One region of the Lactobacillus sp. W8093 genome, then DNA from elsewhere that is predicted to be linked to it. Evidence: riboswitches for the same ligand, from Rfam matches in the RefSeq annotation. Region 1 holds a riboswitch; the other holds the start of a gene.

Region 1 (4,270 bases):
TCAGCCCATTGACTATTAGGATCAGCTAACTTTTTAATTGTTTTCGCACGATCAAAAGCTGAAATTCCCGTAGTAGTTTCAGTGGAGTCAACACTAAGAGTAAAAGCCGTGCCAAAAGTATCGTTCGAGCCAGTTTCAATTGGTTTCAATTGCAGACGGTCGGCATACGCTTTGCTCATTGGTACGCATAATAATCCACGAGCCTTAGTGATCATCATATTAACTGCTTGTGGTGTAACCTTTTCTGCTAAACCAATCATGTCCCCTTCAGACTCACGCTGCGGTGAATCAGCGACAATAACTAATCCACCTTTTAACATATGCTGTAATACTTTTTGCATTTTTTCATTCAATTGTTCTGTCATTTTTTTCTCCATCATAATTCTTTTTTCCAAGCCTGAATCTGCTTAACTGCGTAGCGACCAATCATATCCACTTCAATATTTGCTTTATCGCCCACTTGATAATGAGCAAGCGTAGTATTTTGGATGGTATAAGGAATTAAACTTACGCCAAAATGATCATTCTCTGCCATCGTGACGGTTAAACTGATGCCGTCAATAGCGATCGACCCTTTTTCAACAATAAAGGGAGCATACTTATGTGGTACTGCGAATTCTAATTCTATGGAATTCTCATTTTCGTTTCTTATTACCAGTTCAGCTATGGTATCAACATGACCCGCAACAATATGACCATCTAGTTTGCCGTTCAGTGCTAGTGCGGGCTCTAAATTTACCAAACTACCTTTTTGTAAATGGCCTAAATTAGTCCTTTTCATCGTTTCCGGCATTACGTCTACCGCAAAGTCATTATCGCTCCAATCGGTAACAGTCAAACAAATACCATTAACGGCAATACTTGCTCCTAAAGGCAAATCTTTTTGAACTAATTTTGGAGCGCAAATACCCAGTCTTGCATGTTGCTCACTAATTTCCAAGCGGGTAATCGTACCCGTTGTTTGAATTATTCCTGTAAACATTCTTTTCTCCTCACGCGAATTCTGATATCTTGATTGAATCTCTTAACATCCAAAAGTTGATAGTCACTTTTTTTCGCTAAAGCCTGTCCGAACACGGCTGGTAAACCAGTGCCGCCTAAAACTAAAGGAGCTACGTATGTTACTATCTCGTCCGCCAAACCGGCTGCTACAAATTGAGCCTGTACGTTGCTGCCGCCTTCAACTAATAATGAATGAATTTCATGTTCAGCTAAAAATTGCACTATTTTTGTTGGTGTCCAATTAGCTGCAGTATAGCAATGGACGTTTTCAGCTACTTTTTGCGACAAATTGGTTGTACTTAACAGCCAAATTTCACCACTGGTCTTAAATATCTGACTGGAAAAATCAAGCTGATTAGCATCCCTAGTTAACACAATCTTAATTGGTGGCTGTGGTAAGTTCTTAATTCTAACTGTTAACAGCGGATTATCAATTCGTAAGGTATTGGCCCCGATTAAAATTGCTTGGTTTTGCAGGCGCAACTTTTGCACATCTATTTGAGCTGCATCCCCAGTCAAAAGCGTTCTCGTTTTACCTGCAGCATTAATTTTGCCGTCAATAGACATTGCATATTTAAGTGTTACAAACGGTCTTTTTTGCCGATAAAAAAAGTTATACGCAACATTTAAATTTTCAGTGCCACCAATGACCTCAGTCTGAACACCATGACTTTCTAAATATTTAATGCCCTTACCTGCTACAATTTGATGAGGATCAACCTGACCGATAACTACTCTTTTGATTCCAGCTACGGCTACTTTTTTGCAACAAGGAGGCTGTTTGCCATAATGACTGCAAGGCTCCAAAGTGACATACAAGGTTGCTCCCTGAGCCTCTTTAGGGTCAGATAAATGCGCTAACGTATTCACTTCAGCATGTTCTCTGCCATATTGATGGTGATAGCCCGTTGCTAAAACTTGCTCGTTTTTAACTAAAACCGCACCAACTAATGGATTAGTCCAAGTCATCCCTTCTGCTTTCACAGCTTCTTGGGCTGCCATTTGCATATAATCCTTGTCTTGCACTATCTCACTTCCTAAGCATTAAAAAGCCTCGTTGATTTTATCAACGAGGCTTATTTTTTTATTCATCAAATAAGATTTCAGCGAAGTTTAATAACGACGCGAGTTTTCTGTCTAATCTTGTTTGTTCTTCTCCCATCCAGACTATAACTGTCGGTACTAGACTCTCACTAGTTCCACCGCAAAACGCGGGTCACGGACTTCAATTATTAATTGTCACCGTCGGTAAGGAATTGCACCCTGCCCCGAAGAAACCGTATTCAACTATTTCAAGTATAGTATAGTTATACGATATGAGCAATAGCATTTGCTTTGAAAAATTATTACTAAAACAATTTGCCAAATTTCATTGACAGCGTTTTCAAATACTGCTATGCTTACATCGTAACAAAATATAAAACTGAACGAGAAAATTAGAAGGTTCAATTAAACCTGTGCAGAACTCTGCACTTGGGTTTATTTGGACCTTCTTTTTTTGACTTCAATTAGAAAAGGAGATTACAAATGGATAAAGCAAAACGTTTAAATAATATTTTTGGTAAAGATGGCAAAACGATTATTGTCGCTTTAGACGGATTCGGTTTTTCCGCTAATACAGACGGGGTAGATTTTTCAGTCAAAAGCGTTCATCAGTTATTAAAGTATGGACTTAACTGCGCCTTAGTTACATACGGACAAGCTCAATTATTTGCGCAAGATTTAATTGATGTGCCGACGATTTTAAGAGTAGACGGTTCGGTTAATGTTTTTGACAGCAGCGTTCCCGAAACAGCACAATTCTTCGATGTCACTGATGCATTAAAACTAGGAGCAAGCGGCGTTGTCTGCATGACTTTCCCTGGTAGTCAAGGTGGTAGAGAAGAATTTTCTCATAAAATGTTAGCGCGGCTCGCAAAACAAGGCGAGGAATGGAACGTGCCAGTGATTGCTGAGACCCTTCCTTGTTCTTACGCCGTTTCTGACCAAGAACCTAACTCAGATAATCCAGACTATATTAAAACGGCAGCAAGATTAGGCGTTGAATACGGTGCCGATGTCATTAAAACGAGATTTACTGGTGATATTGAGACTGACAGAAAAATTGTAGAAAATACCAGACGTCCTGCAGTTGCTTTGGGAGGACCAAAAACTGACAACAAGACCTACTTCGAATATGTCCACAACTTAATGACAGCTGGAGTTTGCGGAATTGCAACCGGAAGAAATATTACCCAAGACCCTAACCCAGTTGGTAAGGTAGCAGCTCTATCTGCAATTGTCCATGATGGCAAAACAGTTGAGGAGGCTCTTCAAATATATTCAACTACCAAATCCTAATTACCACTTAATAATTTTCTTTAATAAAGCCTAGTAATAATTTAATTGGAGGAAATTGAATGCAGAACCAGAAAACAATCATACCCTCAGTTAGAGAGCTAAAACTATTGCAACTTGCTTGTAAGTCTAAGGCATCAATTATTCTATTGAGTAACACAGATATAGGAAACTTAATTAAACAAACTTCGTACGTTCATAAATTCAGAAAAAAAGCTTTTGTACATTTGGAATTAATTGCAGGTTTTGCACCAGATGCAAAAGGCTTGCGGTTACTTAAAAACATGTACCAAGTGGATGGTGTTTTTACTACTAATATTCAAGCAGGCAATATTGCAAAGAGTATTGGCCTCAACGTGATCTATCGTTTTTTCTTAATTGACAGCCGTTCTCTTAAAAGAACCGGCGCAATACTTGAAAATAATAAGTTTGATGCTATTGAAGTTTTGCCAGCATGTTCAGCAATAGCTGAATCAGCTGATCTAGCTAAATTAAACATAAGTTCTAAATTATTTGCCGGAGGTTTTATTAAAACTTTAAATATGGTCGATCAGATTTTTAGATTAGGATTTTCTGGCATTACTACTAGTAATAGCAAATTATGGCAATGAAAGAGGTATAAAATGACCAAATATTTAATGGGAATAGATAATGGTGGTACTTCAACTAAGGCAGCTATTTATGATGCTGCCGGCAACGAAATTGCAAAGTCCACAATATATACGGAAATGATAACACCTCATGAATACTGGACTGAAAGGGATATGTCTGAATTAAGAGCAGTAAACTTTCAGGTCATTCATGATGTTTTGCAAAAATCAAAAATTAACCCGAAAGAAATTGCCGGGGTCGGTATGACTGGTCATGGTAATGGCCTTTACTTAATCGGTAAGAATGGTCAGTTTGTGCGCAACGGCATTATTTCTACAGA
Region 2 (4,270 bases), on a different contig from region 1:
TGTGGCACAAGCAGTCAATGAATTGGCCCAGGCTAATCCGCAAAAAATTATTACTGCTGTTCCTGAATATATTGAACTGATTAAATATCTTAAAAAGGACACGAGATAATGAGTGAAAACCTAACTTTGGAATTACCTAATTTTGAAGGTCCTTTGGACTTATTGCTGCACCTAATCAAAGTCCAAAAAATTGATATTTACGATATTCCGATTGCTCAAATTACCAGTCAATATTTGGCCTATTTGCAAGAAATGCAACAATTAAATCTCAAAATAGCAGGAGAATACTTTGTGATGTCTTCAATGCTTTTGCGCATTAAATCTCAATCATTATTACCGCATAATGATTTTGCAGATGAAAACGAAGAACAGGAAGATCCGCGGGATGAATTAGTGCAGCAACTAGTAACCTACTCAGTATTTAAAAAGGTTTCAGCTTATTTTAAAAAAAGAAACGAAGAAGTTCCAATTACTGCTGCTAAGGAAGAAAGTGTTCCCCAAAATAAAAAGATTCAGCCTTTACCAAAAGGGCAGATCACAGCTACGGAATTAACCAATACTTTTATAGTAATTTTGCAACGAATGAAAATTAGGCAGCCTGATATCGTTTCGGTTAATGTAAACGAAACCTCTGTAGCAGAAATGGCTCATTTTTTACAAAAAAAGTTAGCTAAACATCAGACCGTCAGTTTTTTTTCGTGTTGTAAGGAAATGAGAACCTTATCCGATGTGATTGGCTTATTTTTAGCATTACTTGAACTATGTAAGAAACAACAAGTAAAAGTGCTACAAAAAAGGACTTTTGGCGATCTTTGTTTAGAAAGAATTGATTGTGATGACAAGTAAAATAGCGCAGTTAGAAGCACTATTATATGTAGCTGGTGATGCTGGTATTACAGATGTAAATTTATGTGAACTTTTGCAAATTACCAAGCCTGCTTTGCGTGAACTGACCAAAGAATTACAAAAAAAGCTGCTGGAAAATGCTGATTCAGGTCTTCAAGTACAGCATATTAATGACAACTATAAATTAACTACTCGTCCCGAAATGAGTGCGATCATTGAGCACTTTTTTCAAAAAGATTTAACAAAAAGCTTGAGTCAATCTGCACTTGAAATATTGTCGATTATTGCTTACAAGCAGCCTATAACCAGAATAGAAATTGATGAAATTAGAGGCGTTAATTCCTCTGGTGCGCTGCAAACATTAATCTGGCGCGGGTTAGTTAAAATAGATGGTAAAAAAGAAGCTCCCGGTCACCCAAACTTATATGTGACCAGTGACTACTTTTTACAATATTTTGGTTATCACAGTCTGGCAGACTTGCCCTTAATTGAAGACTTTGAGGATGATAGTGTAAACGCTGAAGGCGAAATAGATTTATTTGCGGCCAAGGGACAGGCTGATAAAAATATTGCAAAAACTCAAAAAGGAGAAAAATAATGGTTTTAGAACGGTTGCAAAAAGTAATTGCGGAAGCTGGGATTGCTTCACGCCGCAAGGCTGAAAAGATGATTGTAGAAGGACGAGTAACGGTTGATGGGAAAGTCGTTACTCAGCTAGGAACTAAAGTTAACACTTTTAGTAACGTTACTGTTGATGGTGAGCCAATTGAGCGTGAGAGTCTACATACTTATTTGTTTTATAAACCACGCGGCGTAGTTTCTACTGCCAGTGACGATAAAGGCAGGAAAACAGTAGTTGATTATTTTAAAAACTTACCGTACCGGCTATATCCAATCGGAAGACTTGACTATGACACTTCAGGGTTGCTGCTGATGACTAATGATGGAGAATTAGCTAACTTGTTAATGCACCCACGTAATAATGTGGCCAAGGTTTATGTGGCAAAAATAACAGGTCAGCTTACGCCTGAAGAAATTGGTCAACTGAAAAATGGTGTCAAAATTGATCGGCATAGATGTGCACCTGCCAAAGTAAAAATCATTAAGACCGATCGCAAAAAGAATAACCAAATTGTGCAGTTAACAATTCATGAAGGACAATATCATCAAGTCAAAAGAATGTTTAAGTCTGTAAACCATCAAGTTAAAAAATTAGCCCGTGAAAAATATGCTTTTCTAACTCTTGCTTCTTTAGTTTCTGGCACATATAGAGAATTAACTCATGAAGAAGTTGACAGATTAAAGGACGTAGATTAACATATATGTGGAAATTAAAAATAAGTTTGTTGTCTTCATGGCAGGGTGAAAATCCCGACCGGTGGTGTAAGTCCACGACCCACGATAGTGGTGGAATCTAATGAGATACCGATAGTTAAAGTCTAGATGAAAGAAGACAGACTGAACTAAAAGCCAAGATCTATAGCTTACTTTTACATGGTCTGTTGCTAGGAGCAACAGACCATGTATTTTTTTGGAGGTAAGAATCTTGCATAAAAAGAAATCTAGTAATTTAGCTAACATAGTAGCCTATACTTTAATTGGAACGATTGCATATATATTAATGCTGCTTGAATTTCCACTGCTGACTAGTTTTTTAAAATTTGATTTTTCAGACGTAGTCATTACAATTGGTACATTTTTATTTGGACCAGGACCCGGTGCGTTCATTGCATTTGTGCGGATGTTAATCAATTTAATTTATAAGGGCTTTGCTTTACCAAGTATAGTTGGACAAACGGCAGCTTTTCTTGCTTCACTTTCTTTTGCTTTGCCATTTTATTATTTAACTAAAAATATTAGTAAAGATGAAAAGAATTTCTCGAAAAAATTTTTACAACCAATAGTAGGAATTGTTTTGGGAATTGTGGCGATGACTATAGTTTTATCCGTACTCAATGCTCTAGTGTTAACACCTTTTTATGCGGTGACTACAGTTCCTAACTTACCGGCAATCCATGGCTATACTGGTTTGCTTGCCTTTACAGAAAAGGTTTATTTAGGTCAATTGTTACATATTCCTTCTATGAGTGCTTATATTTTTGGCATTATTGTGCCATTTAATCTGTTAAAAGGAACAATTAATGGTGTAGTTGTTTACTTATTATTTGAAACGGTTTTACGAACATTTAAGCCTTTTGTACGCAGAAACTTTAATTTAAAAAATTAATATAGAAAAAAACCAAAATCAGTCTATTAAATGACTGATTTTTTTGTCCACTTAAATAGCAAATATGCTAAAATTAAGCAGGTTAGGTAAGGAGGTTTTCACGATGAATCATAATCAAGAGGGTCCATATCATCATTATGAACGTCCTCAGGAATCAAGGGTCAGGACATATAAGTCTGTATCAAAAGGCTGGCTTGCCCTAATAGTTTTGTTGGTTGTTGTTTTAGTAGCTCTTGTTCCTGTAGTTCATCATTTGGCTGGAAATAATAATTCTGCCAGCAAAGTTGTTGAAGTACGTAAAACAAGTAAAAAAACAATTAAGCATACCAAAGCTAAAAACTTGCCTGCTAAAAATAAAAAAGTTATAAATAAAAGTAAAACTAAGACTAAAACTGAGACAAAGTCAAAGAAAAAATCTCAGACTAAGCCTCAAAAGAAACGTGCAGTTGTAAAACAATACGTTGTAAAAAGTGGTGATTCGTTAACAAGTATTGCCAACCGATTTAATATGTCTGTAGGCTATTTAGCACAGTTAAATCAACTTGATCCCTATAGTCAAGTTGATATAGGACAAACATTAAAGATTAGACAATAATAATATAGAAAGGAATAGGGACTAATAGTCAATAGTCCCTTTTTTATTGGAATGCAAGTAGCAATTGATGGTCCAGCATCTGCTGGTAAAAGTACAGTAGCAAAAATTATCGCTCAAAAGTTAAATTTCACTTATATTGATACGGGGGCAATGTACCGCGCATCTACGTGGTTGGCGCGGGAACACAAACTTAGTTATGGTGATGAAAAGGGCATATTGGCTGCTATTGATCAGGAAAATATTGAACTGAAGTCTGTTGCGGGTCAACAAAAGGTCTTTGTGGGTACAAAAGATATTTCACAAGAAATTCGCACGCCAGATATTTCAGCTCATGTTTCTCAAGTATCAGCTCTTGCTGGGGTAAGGGAAAAGATGGTCAAATTACAAAGGCAGATGGCTGGCAAAATGAATGTGGTGATGGACGGTCGTGATATTGGTACCACTGTTTTACCAAATGCTGCTGTAAAAATCTTTTTGATTGCTTCTGCTCATTCCCGTGCTGAAAGAAGAATGAAGGACTTTAAAGAGAGAGGCATTAAAGTAGATCAATCACTTGCAGAAATTGAACATGACATTGCGGAAAGGGATTATAAAGATTCCCA

The links. Region 1 has a riboswitch for FMN ahead of ribD (bifunctional diaminohydroxyphosphoribosylaminopyrimidine deaminase/5-amino-6-(5-phosphoribosylamino)uracil reductase RibD). Riboswitches for the same ligand answer to the same signal wherever they lie in the genome.
Region 2: another riboswitch for FMN. It lies ahead of H3T47_RS03150 (ECF transporter S component); the one in region 1 lies ahead of ribD (bifunctional diaminohydroxyphosphoribosylaminopyrimidine deaminase/5-amino-6-(5-phosphoribosylamino)uracil reductase RibD).

The regions. Positions count from the first base shown of each region.
Region 1 covers NZ_JACFRL010000001.1:72,440-76,709, forward strand. Annotated here, with positions in the region: gene ribA (GTP cyclohydrolase II) at 1-365, opposite strand, end outside; gene ribE (riboflavin synthase) at 377-982, opposite strand; gene ribD (bifunctional diaminohydroxyphosphoribosylaminopyrimidine deaminase/5-amino-6-(5-phosphoribosylamino)uracil reductase RibD) at 967-2,028, opposite strand; FMN riboswitch at 2,149-2,282, opposite strand; gene H3T47_RS00315 (class I fructose-bisphosphate aldolase) at 2,530-3,342, shown strand; gene H3T47_RS00320 (glycerol-3-phosphate responsive antiterminator) at 3,402-3,950, shown strand; gene H3T47_RS00325 (FGGY-family carbohydrate kinase) at 3,963-4,270, shown strand, end outside.
Region 2 covers NZ_JACFRL010000003.1:171,744-176,013, forward strand. Annotated here, with positions in the region: gene H3T47_RS03130 (reductase) at 1-109, shown strand, start outside; gene H3T47_RS03135 (segregation/condensation protein A) at 106-846, shown strand; gene scpB (SMC-Scp complex subunit ScpB) at 836-1,444, shown strand; gene H3T47_RS03145 (pseudouridine synthase) at 1,444-2,163, shown strand; FMN riboswitch at 2,191-2,305, shown strand; gene H3T47_RS03150 (ECF transporter S component) at 2,393-3,073, shown strand; gene H3T47_RS03155 (LysM domain-containing protein) at 3,177-3,668, shown strand; gene cmk ((d)CMP kinase) at 3,720-4,270, shown strand, end outside.